DNA from 4 places in the Bacillus sp. 1A genome. Region 1 is predicted to be linked to each of the others. Evidence: riboswitches for the same ligand, from Rfam matches in the RefSeq annotation. Region 1 holds a riboswitch; each other region holds the start of a gene.
The links. A riboswitch is a leader RNA that binds a small molecule or an ion and turns the genes downstream of it on or off. The one in region 1 is predicted to bind S-adenosylmethionine.

Region 1 (4,653 bases):
TTTTTTCTACATCTCCAAAGACAATATCCATTTGAATACATGCGACTTTCATTTTGTCAGCCCCATTCTTAATTTTTTCTTTACAAAATACTGGAAAGATTATATCATTTGTCACTAGAATTGTAACAACTTTCAAAAGAGGTGGAAAGTATGAAATTATTTCAACCTTCTGAGATAGTAACATCATTGCCTACACAATTTTTTGCTTCACTTGTTGCAAAAGTTAACAAAGTCGTTGCAGCTGGTCACGATGTTATTAATCTAGGTCAAGGTAATCCAGATCAACCAACACCGCAGCATATCGTAAAAGCTTTACAAGATGCTGCTGAAAAGACCATTCATCATAAATATCCGCCATTTCGCGGACACGAAAGTTTAAAAGAAGCCGTGGCAACATTCTATCAACGCGAATATGATGTAGTAGTAAATCCAAAAACAGAAGTTGCTATTTTGTTTGGTGGAAAAGCTGGATTAGTAGAATTACCAGTTTGTTTTACAAACCCTGGTGATACTATTCTCGTTCCAGATCCAGGCTATCCAGATTATTTATCAGGAGTTGCTTTAGCAAAAGCACAATTTGTAACAATGCCGCTTATTGCAGAAAATAATTTTTTACCAGATTATACAAAAATTGATGCCACTACCGCTAAGCGTGCAAAGTTAATGTTTTTAAACTATCCAAATAATCCTACTGGTGCTACTGCATCAAAAGATTTCTTTGATGAAACCATTCATTTTGCTAATAAACATAATATATTAGTCGTTCATGATTTTGCTTACGGTGCTATTGGATTCGATGGTCAAAAACCTGTTAGTTTCTTGCAAGCAGACGGTGCTAAAAATACAGGTATTGAAATTTACACTCTATCGAAAACTTTCAATATGGCTGGATGGCGCATCGCTTTTGCTGTGGGGAATGAAAGTGTGATTGAGACAATTAACTTATTACAAGATCATATGTATGTTAGTATTTTTGGTGCAGTTCAAGATGCTGCCCGCGAAGCACTATTAAGTTCACAATCTTGCGTAATAGACCTTGTAAATAGTTACGAATCTCGAAGAAACGCTCTTGTTTCAGCTTGTCACTCAATTGGTTGGAATGTAGATATTCCAACAGGCTCATTCTTTGCATGGCTTCCTGTTCCGAAAGGATATACATCTGAGCAATTTTCTAATATTTTACTAGAAAAAGCACACGTTGCAGTTGCTCCTGGTGTTGGATTTGGTGAACATGGCGAAGGATATGTCCGTGTTGGTCTCTTGCATACAGAAGATAGATTACGAGAAGCCATTAATCGAATTGATAAATTAAATTTTTTCAAAAAGTAATTGACAACATGAAAAATATCTGACAAAATTCAGTTATCTTAAAAATTTAAACATTTCTAAATACTTCTTATCAAGAGCAGGTGGAGGGACGAGCCCGACGAAACCCGGCAACCGATCTACAATTGTAGACACGGTGCTAATTCTCGCAGCATTATGCTGACAGATAAGGAGCTGGTTGTAAAAAAACCTCTCCTTAGCTGAGAGGTTTTTTTATTTAACTAGGAGGTTTTAACAATGAGCGGAATTATAGCAACGTATTTAATCCATGATGATTCACATAACTTAGAAAAAAAAGCCGAGCAAATTGCACTCGGTTTAACAATTGGCTCTTGGACTCATTTGCCACACTTATTGCAAGAACAATTAAAACAGCATAAAGGCAACGTCATTCATGTTGAGGAACTAGCTGAACAAGAACATACCAATTCGTATTTACGTAAAAAAGTAAAACGCGGAATTATTAAAATCGAATATCCGTTATTAAACTTCAGTCCGGACTTACCAGCAATTTTAACAACTACATTCGGAAAGCTATCACTTGATGGTGAAGTGAAATTAATCGACTTAACATTTTCAGACGAGTTAAAACAATATTTCCCTGGTCCAAAATTCGGGATAGATGGTATTCGAAATCTTTTACAAGTGCATGAGCGTCCCCTTTTAATGAGTATTTTTAAAGGAATGATTGGACGAAATATTGGGTATTTAAAAACGCAATTACGCGATCAAGCAATTGGTGGTGTAGATATAGTAAAAGATGATGAAATATTATTTGAGAATACATTAACACCACTTACGAAACGCATTGTATCTGGAAAAGAGGTTTTAGAATCCGTATATGAAACATACGGACATAAAACGTTATATGCCGTAAATTTAACAGGACGAACTTTTGATTTAAAAGAAAATGCGAAACGCGCAGTGCAAGCTGGGGCAGATATTCTATTATTTAATGTATTTGCTTACGGACTAGATGTACTACAATCACTTGCAGAAGATGATGAAATCCCAGTTCCTATTATGGCACACCCTGCTGTAAGTGGTGCTTATTCAGCATCCAAGTTATATGGAGTTTCCTCTCCATTATTACTAGGAAAGCTACTACGTTATGCTGGGGCTGACTTTTCATTATTCCCATCTCCATACGGAAGTGTTGCACTAGAAAAAGAGGAGGCTCTTGCCATCTCAAAACATTTAACTGAAGACGATGCATTTTTCAAGAAGAGTTTTTCTGTTCCGTCTGCTGGTATTCATCCTGGTTTCGTTCCCTTTATTCTACGAGATTTCGGTAAAGATGTTGTTATTAATGCTGGCGGCGGGATACATGGGCATCCAAGTGGGGCGCAAGGGGGCGGTAAAGCTTTCCGTACTGCAATTAATGCTACTTTGCAAAATACACCACTCCATGAAGTAGATGACATAAATTTACATAGTGCACTACAAATATGGGAAAATCCCTCTCATGGGGTGAAATTATGAGTATTCAAGTATTTTGTGATTTCGATGGCACGATTACAAATAATGATAACATTATGTCCATTATGGAAAAATTCGCACCACCAGAAGCCGAAGAAGTAAAGAATAGAATTTTATCACAAGAGCTGTCTATTCAAGAAGGTGTTTCTCAATTATTTCAATTAATACCTACTAGTCTACACGATGATATGATTCAATTTTTAATAAAAACTGCTGAAATCCGTAGTGGTTTTCATGAATTTATACAATTTGTAAATGAAAATAACATTTCTTTTTACGTTATATCAGGTGGAATGGATTTCTTCGTCTATCCACTCTTACAAGGAATCATTCCAAAAGAGCAAATTTACTGTAATGAAACAGACTTTTCAAGTGAATTCATTACAGTTAAGTGGCCTCATCCTTGTGATCATCATTGTCAAAATCATTGCGGATTATGCAAATCATCTTTAATTCGTAAATTAAGTGATACGAATGACTTCCATATTGTGATTGGGGATTCAATTACTGATTTACAAGCTGCAAAACAAGCAGATAAAGTATTCGCTCGCGACTTCCTTATTACAAAGTGTGAAGAGAATTATATTGCTTATACACCGTTTGAAACATTTCACGATGTTCAAACCCAATTAAAACATTTGTTGGAGGTGAAATCATGAAACAACTTTTTCGTCAATGGTATGACTTAAGCGAGATAAAAAAAGAATTAACAACACGAAATTGGTTTCCAGCAACGAGTGGTAATATTTCTATAAAGGTTAGTCATGAGCCACTTACTTTTCTTATTACAGCAAGTGGTAAAGATAAAACAAAAACTACTCCAGATGATTTCCTATTAGTAGATCATCTAGGGGTTCCCGTATTAGAGACTGAATTACGCCCTTCAGCAGAAACAATATTGCATACACATATTTATAACAATACGAATGCTGGGTGCGTACTTCATGTTCATACAACTGATAATAATGTCATCACAAATTTATATAGTGATGCAGTCACCCTTCAAAATCAAGAAATTATTAAAGCTCTCGATATTTGGGAAGAAGGTGCAACAATTCACATTCCTATTATCGAAAACCATGCCCATATCCCAACGCTTGGAGAAAACTTCCGAAAGCACATACAAGGAGATTCGGGAGCAGTATTAATTCGTAACCACGGTATTACCGTATGGGGCCGAGATAGCTTTGATGCAAAGAAAAGATTAGAAGCTTATGAGTTTTTATTCCAATTTCATATAAAACTATTATCAATTCAAGGAGGCGTTTCTAATGGCGCAAATTCGTATTCATGAAGTAAATACTCGCATAGAAAATGAAGTGGAAGTATCTAAATTTCTACAAGAGAAAGGCGTTTTATATGAGAAATGGAACATCTCTAAACTTCCTACTTATTTAAATGAAAATTATTTGTTAACAGATGAAAACAAGGCTGAAATATTAGCTGTGTTTTCAAAAGAAATCGCTGATGTTTCAGCGCGCCGAGGTTATAAAGCACATGATGTAATTTCACTTTCAAATAGCACACCTAACCTTGACGAATTATTAATTAATTTCCAAAAAGAACACCATCATACCGATGATGAAGTTCGCTTTATTGTTAGTGGACATGGCATCTTTGCCATTGAAGGAAAAGATGGCAAATTCTTTGACGTTGAACTTGAGCCAGGCGATCTCATATCTGTTCCAGAAAATGCAAGACACTATTTTACCTTGCAAGATGATCGTCAAGTTGTAGCTATTCGTATTTTTGTTACAACTGAAGGCTGGGTTCCAATTTATTAAGGTAGTTAGTTGAATAAAAGGACTTGGATCCCCTTTTCCAACCTTTTATTCACTCTACATATAT
Region 2 (4,653 bases), 2.7 Mb from region 1:
GTACACGTCCGAATAAAGATTGTTTCATTATAATCTTCCTCTCTTCTACTTTATCAATTTAATTTGGTTTTTATTAATTTTTTATTAGTTTTTCATTAACTTGTTCCACTCATCTTCAAAGTTGCTATATGGTTTAGAACTTTCTGGTGCAGAATCAACAACTACATTTTTTTCTTTTTTCCACTCACGGTATCCGTAGTATAAAACTACTAATGCTGCGATACCGATTAATGCTGGGGAATGAGAAAGGGCGATGGACAAGCCGATCAAACCAACAATACCCCAAGCTAACTTTCCAAAAAATGATTGTGCTCGCACAAATGATTTATAGCTCCAGTACACAACTCCTGCTCCAATTGCGAATCCTATAATACCAGCAAGACTGCCAAGAGCAATTAAAGCTAAAATACCAGCCGCGATAAACGCTAGAAATTGTTTCATCTTGTGCTTGCCTCCCTTCGATTTGATACTCTTATCTTAACTATTTTTTCACTTTTCCATAACGAGCTTAAGAACCGTTTTCGACTCAGACTTAAGACTGAGTTGCATTCAGCCTTTTGTAAAAATATGCGGTAGGGATAGGATGATTCACTCTTTTATCGCACATAAAAAGCCGTACAGAGAACATTCTCTATACGGCTTTGGTTACTATTCATAAACTTCATTTTAAATTATGCTGTTTTATGATACTCTTTCTTTCCCGCTACTTTAGAAAACCTCGGGAAACCAATTAATATAGAAATAATTCCACATACTCCAACTAAGATCGGATAAAACGCATATGGTAACAATTCAATCGGAGATAACGCCGCAAATCCTGCTGCCGTTAACATTTGCGCACCGTATGGAATTAACCCTTGCACACAACATGAGAAAAGATCTAATACACTCGCTGATTTACGAGGATCAATTTCATATTGATCTGCAATGTTTTTCGCAAGTGGACCTGTAAAAATAATAGAAATCGTATTATTCGCTGTACACATATTCGTCATACCTACTAAACCAGCGATACCGAACTCTGCTCCTTTTTTCGAACGAATGTTACGAGTTAAAATATTCATTAAATATTGAATACCACCATTATATTGAATCAGTTCGACCATACCACCAATTAAAATAGCAAGTAATACTAACTCCATCATACCGCCCATTCCAGTCGTTACACTTTTAAAGAAACTCTCTAACGTGTAACTTCCATCTAAAAGACCTATAACGCCGGATAGTACAGTTCCACCAGTTAACACAATAAGTACATTCCAGCCAAGCAATGCTGTAATAAGTACTCCTGCATACGGTAAAATCTTTATCCAGTCAAAGCTATGCGCTTTAATCTGCGTATCGCTCCCTAAAGTAATGATTACTAATAGTACAATTGTAATAATAGCCGCTGGTAATACAATTAAAAAGTTCGTTTTAAACTTATCTTTCATTTCTGTTCCTTGTGAGCGTACAGCTGCGATTGTTGTATCTGAAATAAATGATAAATTATCACCAAACATCGCTCCGCCAACAACGGTAGCCATCGTAAGTGCAATGGAGATATCAGTTTGCCCACTAATACCTACAGCAATTGGTGCTAATGCAGCAATTGTTCCCATTGAAGTTCCCATTGCTAATGAAATAAATGCCCCTATAACAAAAATTCCAGCTACGATAAATCCTTGCGGTAAAATGGATAACGCTAAGTTAACTGTAGAATCAACGCCGCCCATCCCTTTTGCCGTTTCAGAAAACGCTCCTGCCAGTACAAAAATTAAAACCATAATCATAATATCCGGGTTCCCTGCACCTTTAGCGAATCGTTCTACTTTTACATTAAAACTTTCTTTACGATTCATTGCTAAAGCGACTCCTACAGCAATTGAAATTGCTACAAGTATCGGCAATTTATAGAAATCACCTGTAATAATTCCAGAACCAATAAATAGCGCCAAAAATATCCCAAGTGGTAATAAAGCCAAACCATTTCCTCTCGTTTCTTTCAAAGTACCATCTCTCCCTAGTTTCAACCTTTTTCTAATGAATAACAAAAGACCTCTTCCAATGAGAAGAGGTCTTATACATCTATAAGGAACGCTCTTCTCATCTTTCAAGCACATGCTTGCTGGATTTGGCACAGCACTCTGAAATCGAGTCCGCTGCCGAGGCATCGTAGGGCCAGTCCCTCCGCCTCTCTTTATAAGAAGGTTTCATATTTATTTTTTAATAATAATTTCTTCCCTAACTTTACTCGCTTACAAAACAAAAGTCAATTATTTTTTGTATAGATTTTTTTGGTAATTATACAAAAATTTGAATACAACAATCATTTTAACTTTTTGATTTCTTCTTCCAATATTGAAATCCAATAAAATTCGCTATTTTTCATTGCATCTATTATCCATTTCGTAGTGTACCAAGCTAACTTATACTCTTCTTTTGTAACATCGCCACTTTTATAAGCATCCTCTAGCTCATCTTCATCCAATATATACATTTTACCGTTCGGTAATAACACTACATCTAAATATAAATCATCAAAATACGGTAAACCACGGTCGTCAATTTTATATTCTTTCGCCACATCGATATAATATTGCACTAATTTTTTCTGATCATCTAACATAGCTGTAATCGCAAAGTTTTTCCCGTCTATGAAATATTGAATCCACGTATATTGATTCCCTGCAATACAAAGTTGTTTACCATCATATTCTTTACAACTAGGTTCTCTTACCTTTTTTATTTCTAATATTCCTAGCATTCCTTCTTCTACTTGCTTAACCGTATAATCCTTCTCTATTAGTCGCTTCCACGAAGAACCGTCACCATATTTACGTTTCATTACGTCCGCTTCCCTTCTATATAGAAAAGCCCCCACATATTATGTGAGAGCTTGTTCAAATTATAATTAAGCTGCTTGCTTATTAGAAATTTCTTTCAAGTAGGCTTGTCCTTTTTCAGCGTCATACTGACCTTCCCACTTAGACATAACTACAGCTGCTAAAGAGTTACCTACAACGTTAACTGCTGTACGAGCCATATCTAAAATACGGTCAATACCAGCGATAAAGGCTAAACCTTCAGCTGGAATACCTACTGTACCAAGTGTCGCTAATAATACAACGAATGATACGCCCGGTACACCCGCAATACCTTTTGATGTAACCATTAATACTAGTAATAATGTAATTTGTTGTGTAATGGATAAATCAATACCGTACATTTGCGCTAAGAAAATAGCTGCAATTGCTTGATATAAAGTTGATCCATCTAAGTTAAATGAATAACCTGTCGGAATAACGAAAGATGTAATTGCCTTCGGACAACCGAACTTCTCCATTTTCTCCATGATTTTCGGTAAAACTGTTTCTGAACTTGCTGTAGAGTATGCTAAGATCAGTTCGTCTTTTAAAATTTTAAAGAATTGGAAAATGTTAATTCCAAATATTTTCGCTGTAAGTCCTAGTATGACTACAACGAAGAAAATCATCGCACCATATACAACTATGACTAATTTCCCTAATGGAATTAATGAAGATAAACCAAACGTCGAAACTGTTACACCAATTAATGCGAATACACCAAACGGTGCAAATTTCATAACTTGGTTAGTCACGTAAAACATCGCATCTGCTACACCTTGGAAAAATTGAAGAACCGGTCTTCCTCTTTCACCAATCGCCGCAACTCCTAAACCAAATAGTACAGAGAAGAAGATAATCGCAAGCATATCGCCCTCAACCAATGATTTCATAATATTCGTTGGAACGATATTCACAAATGTATCTGCAAACGAATGACTTTGTACTTGAGCTGTTGTTTCTGCATATTTAGAAATATCAGTCTTTGTTAATTGATCCATATTCACGCCTTTTCCTGGTTGGAAAATATTCGCTACCAGTAGACCAACAACAATTGCAATTGTTGTAATAATTTCAAAATAAAGAATTGTTTTCCCGCCTAATCGGCCTAGTTTTTTAACATCGCCAACACCAGCAACTCCAACAACAATACTTGCTACAACAATCGGCACAACGATCATTTTAATTAATCGGATAAAAATATCACCAATTGGTTTTAGGTACCCTACAACTGTGCTATCGCCATAAAAAATTGCCCCCACCGCGATACCTAGAGCAAGTCCAATTAAAATTTGCCATGCAAGTCCTATTCTTTTCATATTTGTTGTAACCCCCTCTTCGATGTGTCACTCTACCTCTCATTCTATATTTATAAAACTTGAAATTAAGAGTATTACATATTATTCGACAATTCACTACATTTTGTCCCTGTTAAAAATCATAAATCAAAAAATTAAATCTGACAACAAAATAACTTTTCCTGAACACAAATAATTTTCTTGACAAAAATAAAACCCATGTCAGAAAACCTAACATGAGAACGATTCCTCACTAGTATTTTAGTGGGTTTTCAACTTGAATTTCGCTATATAAAATCACGATTTTTTCCCTTTATTTTACAGATAAAATCTAGAATACAACTTTGTTGCACAAACTAAAAAAATAAAATTACCATTACAAATACTGTTGAAAAATGATAAATTCCGACAAAACTTAGCAACTTTATAAAATTTTCTTTACATTATGGTTACAACGATAGACACTCTTCTTCTTATGATATATAACATTCATAGGGAAAGGAGCCAGA
Region 3 (4,653 bases), 2.1 Mb from region 1:
GGTGTTGTATTCACATCACTAGATGACAAAGAAAATGCACAGCCACCAGGACAATTGAAAAAAGGACTTCTTACTTTAATTGTTTCTACTTTCGGCTACCTTGTATATGTAATTATTATTCGTTGGTATAATATCGATGGTTGGTCTGCTATTTTACCACAAGCAGTTGGTATGTTTGTTGGTGCGGTTGTACTGACATCTAAACATAAGCCATTTAATAAATATGCAATCCGTAATGCTTTATCTGGTTTACTATGGGGAACTGGAAACTTATTCTTACTTCTTTCATTACCACGTGTCGGAGTAGCAACAAGCTTCCCATTATCTCAAACTGGAATCGTTATCTCAACATTCGGTGCGATTGTCTTCTTAGGCGAAAAGAAAACAAAACGTCAATTGATCTTTATTGCACTAGGTAGTGTTTTAATTATCGGCGGCGCTGTATTGTTAGGTATGACAAAAGCATAAACTTATAATCTATTAATCCCTGAAGCAATTATGCTTCAGGGATTTTTTATTACAACTATTTTTTAAATATAATAATCTTTATAGCCTTATTTGTATCACCTCTCCTCCCTCCCATTCCATTCTTTTCACGATAAGTCTTTTCTTTTTACAAAATTCTCTTAAAAATGGTATCGTTTTTTATAACATATCTCCACTAGAAAGGAATAAAGGATATGCTAACTAAACATCGAATTCTATTTATTGGTGCTGGTCGTATGGCAGAAGCTATATTTTCCGGATTACTTAAAACAAGCAAAGAATACATCGAAGAAATTATCGTTTCTAACCGAAGCAACGTAGAAAAGCTAGAACAATTACAAGCACGATATAATGTGTCTACTGCAACAGATTGGAAGCAGCATGTTACATCTGTTGATACGATTGTTTTAGCAATGCCACCTTCTGCACATGAAGAATTATTAGCAGAATTATCTCCGTTACTATCGAATCAACTTGTCGTAACGGTAGCCGCTGGCATTGGCCCATCTTATTTAGAAGAAAGACTTCCCGGGGGAACACCTGTTGCTTGGATTATGCCAAACACAGCTGCTGAAATTGGCAAGTCTATCTCCTTATATACAACGGGACGATCAGTAAACGAGATGCATCAAGAAACCCTGCAACTGCTTTTAAGAGGCATTGGTACTTCGCAACTTTGCACTGAAGAGGAAGTTCATCAGCTAACTGCAGTTACTGGAAGTGCACCAGCTTTCCTTTATTACTTTGCTGAAAGCTTAATTGAAGCAACAAAAAGTTATGGAGTCGATGAAGCAACTGCCAAACACCTTGTCATTCAAATGATTTCTGGCTCTGCTTCTATGCTTGAACAAACGCAAGATCCAGCTAACCTCCGCGAACAAGTAACAACACCAGGTGGTTCCACAGCTGAGGGTCTCAAAGCTTTATATGAATATAATTTTTCAGAGGCAATTCAAAAAGCAGTAGAAGCAACAAACAAAAAAGCTAGGGGGAAATAATATGAATTTAACAAGTTTAAAAGACTATACAACATTACATAACGGTGTAAAAATGCCTTGGTTCGGTTTAGGTGTTTTTAAAGTAGAAGATGGTTCAGAAGTAATTGAATCTGTAAAAGCAGCAATTAAAAATGGCTACCGCAGCATTGATACTGCCGCAATTTACCAAAACGAAGAAGGCGTTGGACAAGCGATCCGTGAATCAGGTGTTTCACGTGAAGAATTATTCATTACATCAAAAGTATGGAATAGCGATCAAGGGTATGAAACGACACTTCGAGCATTTGAGACTACATTAGAGAAATTAGGTCTAGAATATTTAGATTTATATTTAGTACATTGGCCTGTAAAAGGGAAATATACTGAATCATGGAAAGCGTTAGAAAAGCTTTATAAAGATGGCCGTGTTCGCGCTATCGGTGTGAGTAATTTCCATATTCACCACTTACAAGACGTATTTGAAATTGCTGAAATTAAGCCAATGGTCAACCAAGTGGAATACCATCCACGTTTAGCACAAGAAGAATTACACGCTTTCTGTAAAGACCATAATATCCAACTTGAAGCTTGGTCACCATTAATGCAAGGCCAACTGCTAGACAACCCAACATTACAAGACATTGCAACAAAATATAATAAATCAACTGCGCAAATTATTTTACGTTGGGATCTACAAAACGAAGTTGTAACGATCCCTAAATCTATTAAAGAACATCGCATTATTGAAAATGCAAATATATTCGATTTTGAATTAAGTGCTGATGACATGAAAGCAATTCAAGCTCTAAATGAAGATCGTCGCGTTGGTCCAGATCCAGATAACTTTAACTTCTAATAGAAAAACCACTGCCATATGCAGTGGTTTTTCCTGTTAAAGAAAACTGAAAATTTAAACTATATTTCATTTGGTTGACACTTCATTATCCAAGGTGTAAGATTTTGAATTATCAAAGAAACACAAAAATTAATAAAGTTTATTCGTTTACTCATTGTATCAAGAGAGGTGGAGGGACTGGCCCTTTGAAACCTCGGCAACAGGTTCATTTTGAATACTGTGCCACTTCCTGCAAGCTTTGTGCTTGAAAGATAGAATGAGGGACTTCGTTTATATACGGGTGCATAACTTGTACGTAAAAATCCCTCTTTCTCAATACGAAAAGAGGGATTTTTTATTTTTCATTTCCCTCATCATCATCCAAACTTAATTATTTAGGAGGAAAATCAAATGAAAAAGAAGTTTGTACCCGGTATTGCATCAGTTGTAGGAGTAAGTATTTTATTAACTGGTTGCGGTAGTTATAAAAACGAAGCGAGCGGAGCAAATGCAAAAGACGAGGCGCCTAGTAAACAGATTTTAAACTTATCTTCACCTACTGAAATACGAACAATGGATACAGCTCGTGCTACAGATACTGATTCTGGTCAAGTAATGAGAAACGTATTTGAAGGTTTGTATAATCTTGGTGAAGGTAACAAACCTGTCCCTGGTGTTGCAAAATCTCATGAAGTAAGTGGCGATAAAACGAAATACACATTCCATTTACGAGATTCAAAATGGTCAAACGGCACTCCTGTTACAGCGAAAGACTTTGTCTTCGCTTGGCAAAGAGCTGTTGATCCAGCAACAGCCTCTGAATATGCATTTCTATTCTTTGATATTAAAAATGCAACAAAAATTAACAACAAAGAACTTCCAGCCGATCAACTTGGTGTAAAAGCAATTGATGACCATACGTTTGAGGTGGAATTAGAACGTCCTGTTCCGTACTTTATAAGCTTAACAGCTTTCCCAACATTTCTACCAATTAACGAGGAATTCTTTAAAGCACAAGGTGATAAGTATGCGTTAGAAGACAATACAATTTTGTACAACGGAGCTTTTACACTAAGCGATTGGAAGCATGAGCAAAGCTTTAAATTTAAGAAAAACCCTACCTATTGGGATAAAGATACTGTCAAACTGGAAGAAATCAATTTTAACGTCGTAAAAGAAAAATCTACAGAAGTAAATTTATTCGAGTCAAAACAATTAGATCGTATCAAACTAACATCTGACTTCGTTGATAAATATAAAAAGGATGCTAACTTTAAAGAACGGCCAAACGTAGGGGTACAGTTTCTACGTATGAATCAACAAAACAAAGTACTTCAAAACGTTTCTGCACGCCAAGCAATCGATCAAACAATTGATCGAAAATCCTTTGTAAATACGTTATTAAATGACGGCTCTACACCAACCTCTAGTCTCGTGCCGAAAAACTTTGCAAAAGGACCTGACGGAACAGACTTCCGTGCTGCAAACGGCGATTTAACAAAGGTTGATACAAAATCTGCTCAAGAATTATGGAAAAAAGCTAAACAAGAGCTTGGTTCTGAAAAGATAACATTAGAATTATTAACAAGTGATGCTGACCTTGATAAGAAAACTGGTGAGTTCTTAAAAGGACAACTAGAAAAGAATTTAGATGGATTAACAGTAAATATAAAGCCGCAACCACGTAAACAACAAGTTTCACTTTTATTAAAAGGTGACTACGAAATTGGAATTGACGGCTGGAGCCCTGACTTTGCTGATCCAATTACATTCCTTGAGCTATTTACAACGAATAACCCTTACAACTTAGATCATTACTCTAATAAGGAGTTCGATGAAACAATAACAAAAGTGAAAACAACTTTAGCCGGTGATGAAAAGGCTCGCTGGGAAGCATTACTAGCATCCGAGAAAATATTATTTAAAGACTCTGTTATCGCTCCTCTTTACCAAAAAGGCGAATCTTATTTAGAACGTTCTTATGTGAAAGGAATTGTGCAAGTAGACTTTGCAGGTCAATTAAACTTCAAATGGGCACAAATTAAAAAATAAAAGGCAACCTGAATTGAAGTGTTCCTATCCATACCAATTGTTTTATTGGAAAAATGTATTAAAAGCGGATTTCTCAATAGGAGAAAATCCGCTTTTTTAATATATTATTTTTAAAAAATAATACTCCGATTTTATTATTGACATATAGTTCTTTCCAGTGTTAATATTCTAAATAATCAAAGAAACGAAATATTTCACCATCAAAATATAACGTCTACTACGTTGAAACATATAACGATAGATTATAGTTCAACATGTATATACATATAGAACACCTGATTACCTACATGCACATATTTATAA
Region 4 (4,653 bases), 190 kb from region 1:
ATCCAAGATGTGTTTGTAAGCCAGGATAATAGACATTTTTAACTTTAGCGTGCTCTTGTAAATAATGTGCAATTTTATTGGCGTTTGCAGCTGAATGCTCAAGACGTACATGCAATGTTTTTAGACCGCGAAGTACGAGAGAACAATCTTGAGGACCTAAAATAGCGCCGAATGCATTTTGTAAAAATCCAAGTTTTTGAGCGAGTTCGGCATCTTTTACAACCGCTAATCCGGCAGTAACATCACTATGACCGGCAATGAATTTTGTGGCACTATGAAGAACGACATCGGCGCCAAGATCAAGTGGTTTCTGGAATAGTGGTGTCAAAAATGTATTATCAACAAAAGTAAGGGCGTCAATAGATTTTGCAAGTTTAGAAACAGCACGAATATCTGTCACTTTTAAAAGTGGATTAGAGGGTGTTTCCACATAAAAGAGTTTTGTGTTTGGCTTAATGTTTTGCTTTATTTCTTCTACATTTGTCATATCAACAAATGTATGTGACACACCGTAACGGGAGAGCACTTCAGTTATAATTCGGTAAGTTCCTCCGTATACGTCTTCTGAAATGAGTACGTGATCGCCTTGTGAAAGAAGGAGGAATGCAGTAGAAATCGCTGCAATTCCTGATGCGAAGGCAAATCCCTTTGTTCCTCCTTCTAATAAAGCAATGATATCTTCAAGAGCTTCACGAGTTGGATTACCAGAGCGACTATAGTCATATTTTCCGAACGTATCTACATCAAACTGGTGGAATGTTGATGTATTATAGATGGGAACGTTAACAGCTCCTGTTTGCGAGTCATGTTTATATTGGTTGTGCAGTAAGAGTGTATCTATAGAATAACTCATATTCTTACACCTTCTTTTACAAGTTTAATGGCTTGCTTTAAGTCTTGGATTAAATCGTTACTATTTTCAATGCCAACGGAAAATCGCAGAAGACGATTACATACACCGTTTGCTGTTCTGATTTCTTCAGGAATATCAGCGTGTGTTTGCGTTGCTGGATACGTCATTAAACTTTCAACACCACCAAGACTTTCAGCAAATGTAATTAAGGATAAAGATTGTAAGAATGGATTAATCCATGTTTCATCTTTCAGACGAAATGAGATCATGCCGCCTCTTCCAGGATAAAATACATCTGTCACCCCGTCTTCATCATTTAAATAAGCAACAACTGCTTTTGCATTTTCTTCATGTTGTCTCATGCGAAGCGCTAACGTTTTCATACCACGAATTAATAGCCATGAGTCAAATGGACTTAAGACCGCACCAGAGGCATTATGATAATGAGCGATTTCCTCACAAAGTTCCTTTCCTTTTGCAACGACAAGTCCGCTTAGGACATCGTTATGTCCCCCTAAATATTTCGTTGCGCTATGAAGTACAATGTCGGCACCTTCTGTTAATGGCTGCTGTATATAAGGCGTATAGAATGTGTTGTCTACAATAAGAAGTAGTCCGTGTCTTTTCGCTACAGTTGCGACAGCGGCAATATCAGTAACTTGCATTAACGGATTAGTTGGAGTTTCTATGAAAATAGCTTTCGTTTCAGTTGTGATAGCTTGCTCAATTTGTTTAATAGATTGTGTATTTACGTATCTACATCGAACATTCCACTTTTTTTCGTGCTCAGAAAATAATCGATAAGTGCCCCCGTATAAATCTTCAGATACAATAAGTTCGTCTCCGGAACGGAATAGGGAAAGGACGAGGAGAACAGCTGCCATCCCTGAACTACAGGCATAACCTTGTTCACCGTACTCTAAATCTGCGATTGCCTGCTCTAAAAGACCGCGAGTTGGATTGCCAGTTCGTGAATAGTCAAAGCCAGTAGAGTTACCAATTCCTTCGTGACGATAAGCAGTTGAAAAATAAACAGGTGGGTTAACAGTTCCTGTTGTAGTCTCGCTCCGGTTTCCGATTTGTGCTAGTTTTGTTTCAATAGTTGACATGTGAAAATTCCTCCTTTTTAAATTAACAATTAAGTGAATGTAAAATAAAAAAAGCCTTCTAAAGAAGAAGGCTTTCGGTTTGAATAGAGTCTTCTTCTCATCTGTCAAATCTTTCACAATTTGCTGGAATTAGCACCTTATTAACAAATGTTAATGGTTGCTGAGGCGTCAAAGGGCCAGTCCCTCTACCTCTCTAGATAAGAATGTTCGTATGAAATTTTATTATGTTTTTAACTTTACAACAAAAGATAATTGAATTGCAACTTTATTTTAAATAATTTTTATTTTTCCGCAAGTGTCATTGACTTTTGCATTTGTGCATGCTAAATTTATTAAAAAATTAACAAACATTGTTAAAAGGGGAACGTATTTCCTTTTAGCTACATAAATAAAATAATAAAGACAAACTCTTATTGAGAGCGGTGGAGGGAAAGGCCCTGTGAAACCCGGCAACCTTTAAACGAAATGTTTGAAACGGTGCTAATACCTGCAAAACGAATGTTTTGCATAATAAGAGGAGGAATGATTATGTCCCCCTCTTCAAAGTGAAGAGGGTTTTTTTTATATTGATAGAAATGAGGGAGATTTGTGAAATTACTAGATTTATTATCAAAAGGAATTGTAATAGGTGATGGCGCGGTTGGGACATTATTACATTCACATGGCTTGCAAAGTAGTTTTGAAGAATTGAATATATCTGATCCAGATTTAATTATATCGATTCATAAGCAATATGTAGCTGCTGGGGCTGATGTGATTCAAACAAATACGTACGGAGCGAATGAAGCGAAATTACGTATGTATGGCTTAGAGAATCAAGTTGTTCAAATTAATAAAGCGGCAGTGAAGATTGCGAAAGCATCTGTTACAGATAGAAATGCAATTTTAGGGACAATTGGTGGTATGAAACATATCGGAGCTGTTACAACAACTGATATGGAGCGAGAATTTATGCTACTTGAGCAGGCAAGTGCATTACTAGAAGAACAGGTTGATGGACTGCTATTAGAGACTTTCTATGATGAGTTTGAATTACTTCATGCTGTTCAGGTGTTACGAAAACAAACGAATATTCCAATTGTAGCTCAATTAGCGTTACATGAGGCAGGTACGACTCAAAATGGAAATGATGTAAATGAAATATTAAAGCAGCTTTTAGATTACGGTGCAAATGTCGTTGGATTGAACTGTCAACTAGGGCCACTTCATATGACGGAAGCTTTTAAAATGATATCGATTCCTCAAAATGGCTACTTGTCAGCATATCCAAATGCAGGTCTCCCGAATTATGTGGAGGGACGCTACGTATATGAGGGAAGTCCGGCTTATTTCGAAGCGATGACACCGAAATTTATTGAGCAAGGTATCCGGTTATTGGGTGGTTGTTGTGGCACGACTCCAGAACATATTGAAAGTATGAAACGTGCAATTGCAAATGTTACACCTGTAATAGAAAAGGATACGATTCAAAGACCGAAAGTAGTTCATACACACGAGAAGCGTTCAAAAGCTCATGTCACATTAGCAGAGAAAGCAAAAAAACAAACGACAGTAGTAGTGGAATTAGATCCACCGAAAACGTTAAATACGCAGCGATTTTTTGAAGGAGCAAGAGCATTGAAAAGAGCTGGTGCAGATGCTATTACTCTAGCAGATAATTCATTAGCATCGCCTCGCATCTCGAATATGGCAATGGGGGCATTATTAACGAAGCACGATATTCCGGTATTGACGCACTTAACGTGTAGAGACCATAACGTCATCGGACTACAATCTCATTTACTAGGCCTATCAGCGTTAGGTATGGAAGAAGTGTTAGCTTTAACTGGTGATCCAGCACGCGTTGGTGATTTTCCAGGTGCCACTTCTGTATATGATTTGTCCTCTATTGAGCTCATTAAAATGATTAAAGAAATGAACGACGGGCGCTCGATTTTAGGGAAATCAATTGGTCCAGCAACAAGGTTTTCAGTGGGAGGTGCGTTTAATCCGCATGTAAGACATTTAAAAGCAGCGGTTAAGCGAATGGAACGGAAAATAGATGCTGGAGCGGAATATTTCTTAACGCAGCCAATTTATGATATCGCGTTAATTGAAGAAGTGTATGAAGCGACAAAGCATTTGGAACAACCTATTTTTATTGGGATTATGCCATTAATAAGTAAAAGGAATGCAGATTTCCTTCATTTTGAGGTACCGGGTATTACACTACCTGAAGAAATAAGGGAGAGAATGGATGGACATGAAACGAAAGAGGCAGCAATTGAGGAAGGGATTCGCATTTCACAAGAATTGATCGATGCGGCGATGAAATATTTTAACGGCATTTATCTTATTACACCATTTCTAAAATATGAAATTACAGAACATCTTGTTAAATATGTGAGAGAAAAGCAAGAAGTGAAAGAAGGTATTAACTGATGAAATGTATAGAAGAAAAATTACAAAATAACATCTTAATATTAGATGGTGCAATGGGAACAATGATCCAGCAAGAGGACTTAACTGCGGAAGATTTCGGAGGAGAAGAGTACGAAGGCTGTAATGAATATTTAGTAGAAACAAGGCCTGATGTCATTTTAAAGATTCATAAAGCTTATATTGAAGCTGGAGCGGATATTATTGAAACAAATACATTTGGGGCGACGAATATTGTATTAAGTGATTATGAGTTGTCTCATTTAGATGAGG

Region 2: another riboswitch for S-adenosylmethionine. It lies ahead of ACUN0F_RS26365 (Na+/H+ antiporter NhaC family protein); the one in region 1 lies ahead of mtnW (2,3-diketo-5-methylthiopentyl-1-phosphate enolase).
Region 3: another riboswitch for S-adenosylmethionine. It lies ahead of ACUN0F_RS02075 (peptide ABC transporter substrate-binding protein); the one in region 1 lies ahead of mtnW (2,3-diketo-5-methylthiopentyl-1-phosphate enolase).
Region 4: another riboswitch for S-adenosylmethionine. It lies ahead of metI (cystathionine gamma-synthase/O-acetylhomoserine thiolyase); the one in region 1 lies ahead of mtnW (2,3-diketo-5-methylthiopentyl-1-phosphate enolase).

What each region holds. Positions count from the first base shown of each region.
Region 1 is NZ_JBQYLZ010000001.1:2,505,893-2,510,545, reverse strand. Features, by position in the region: gene ACUN0F_RS12830 (carbon-nitrogen family hydrolase) at 1-136, opposite strand, end outside; gene ACUN0F_RS12825 (pyridoxal phosphate-dependent aminotransferase) at 151-1,329, shown strand; SAM riboswitch class I at 1,394-1,499, shown strand; gene mtnW (2,3-diketo-5-methylthiopentyl-1-phosphate enolase) at 1,564-2,808, shown strand; gene ACUN0F_RS12815 (2-hydroxy-3-keto-5-methylthiopentenyl-1-phosphate phosphatase) at 2,805-3,464, shown strand; gene ACUN0F_RS12810 (methylthioribulose 1-phosphate dehydratase) at 3,461-4,099, shown strand; gene ACUN0F_RS12805 (1,2-dihydroxy-3-keto-5-methylthiopentene dioxygenase) at 4,077-4,589, shown strand.
Region 2 is NZ_JBQYLZ010000001.1:5,159,467-5,164,119, forward strand. Features, by position in the region: gene ACUN0F_RS26355 (PspA/IM30 family protein) at 1-28, opposite strand, end outside; gene ACUN0F_RS26360 (lmo0954 family membrane protein) at 85-441, opposite strand; gene ACUN0F_RS26365 (Na+/H+ antiporter NhaC family protein) at 672-1,988, opposite strand; SAM riboswitch class I at 2,083-2,188, opposite strand; gene ACUN0F_RS26370 (DUF402 domain-containing protein) at 2,309-2,827, opposite strand; gene gltP (glutamate/aspartate:proton symporter GltP) at 2,894-4,165, opposite strand.
Region 3 is NZ_JBQYLZ010000001.1:388,716-393,368, forward strand. Features, by position in the region: gene ACUN0F_RS02060 (GRP family sugar transporter) at 1-468, shown strand, start outside; gene proC (pyrroline-5-carboxylate reductase) at 681-1,484, shown strand; gene ACUN0F_RS02070 (aldo/keto reductase) at 1,486-2,319, shown strand; SAM riboswitch class I at 2,473-2,577, shown strand; gene ACUN0F_RS02075 (peptide ABC transporter substrate-binding protein) at 2,710-4,350, shown strand.
Region 4 is NZ_JBQYLZ010000001.1:2,316,884-2,321,536, forward strand. Features, by position in the region: gene metC (cystathionine beta-lyase) at 1-853, opposite strand, end outside; gene metI (cystathionine gamma-synthase/O-acetylhomoserine thiolyase) at 850-1,962, opposite strand; SAM riboswitch class I at 2,057-2,166, opposite strand; SAM riboswitch class I at 2,370-2,479, shown strand; gene ACUN0F_RS11705 (bifunctional homocysteine S-methyltransferase/methylenetetrahydrofolate reductase) at 2,551-4,383, shown strand; gene metH (methionine synthase) at 4,383-4,653, shown strand, end outside.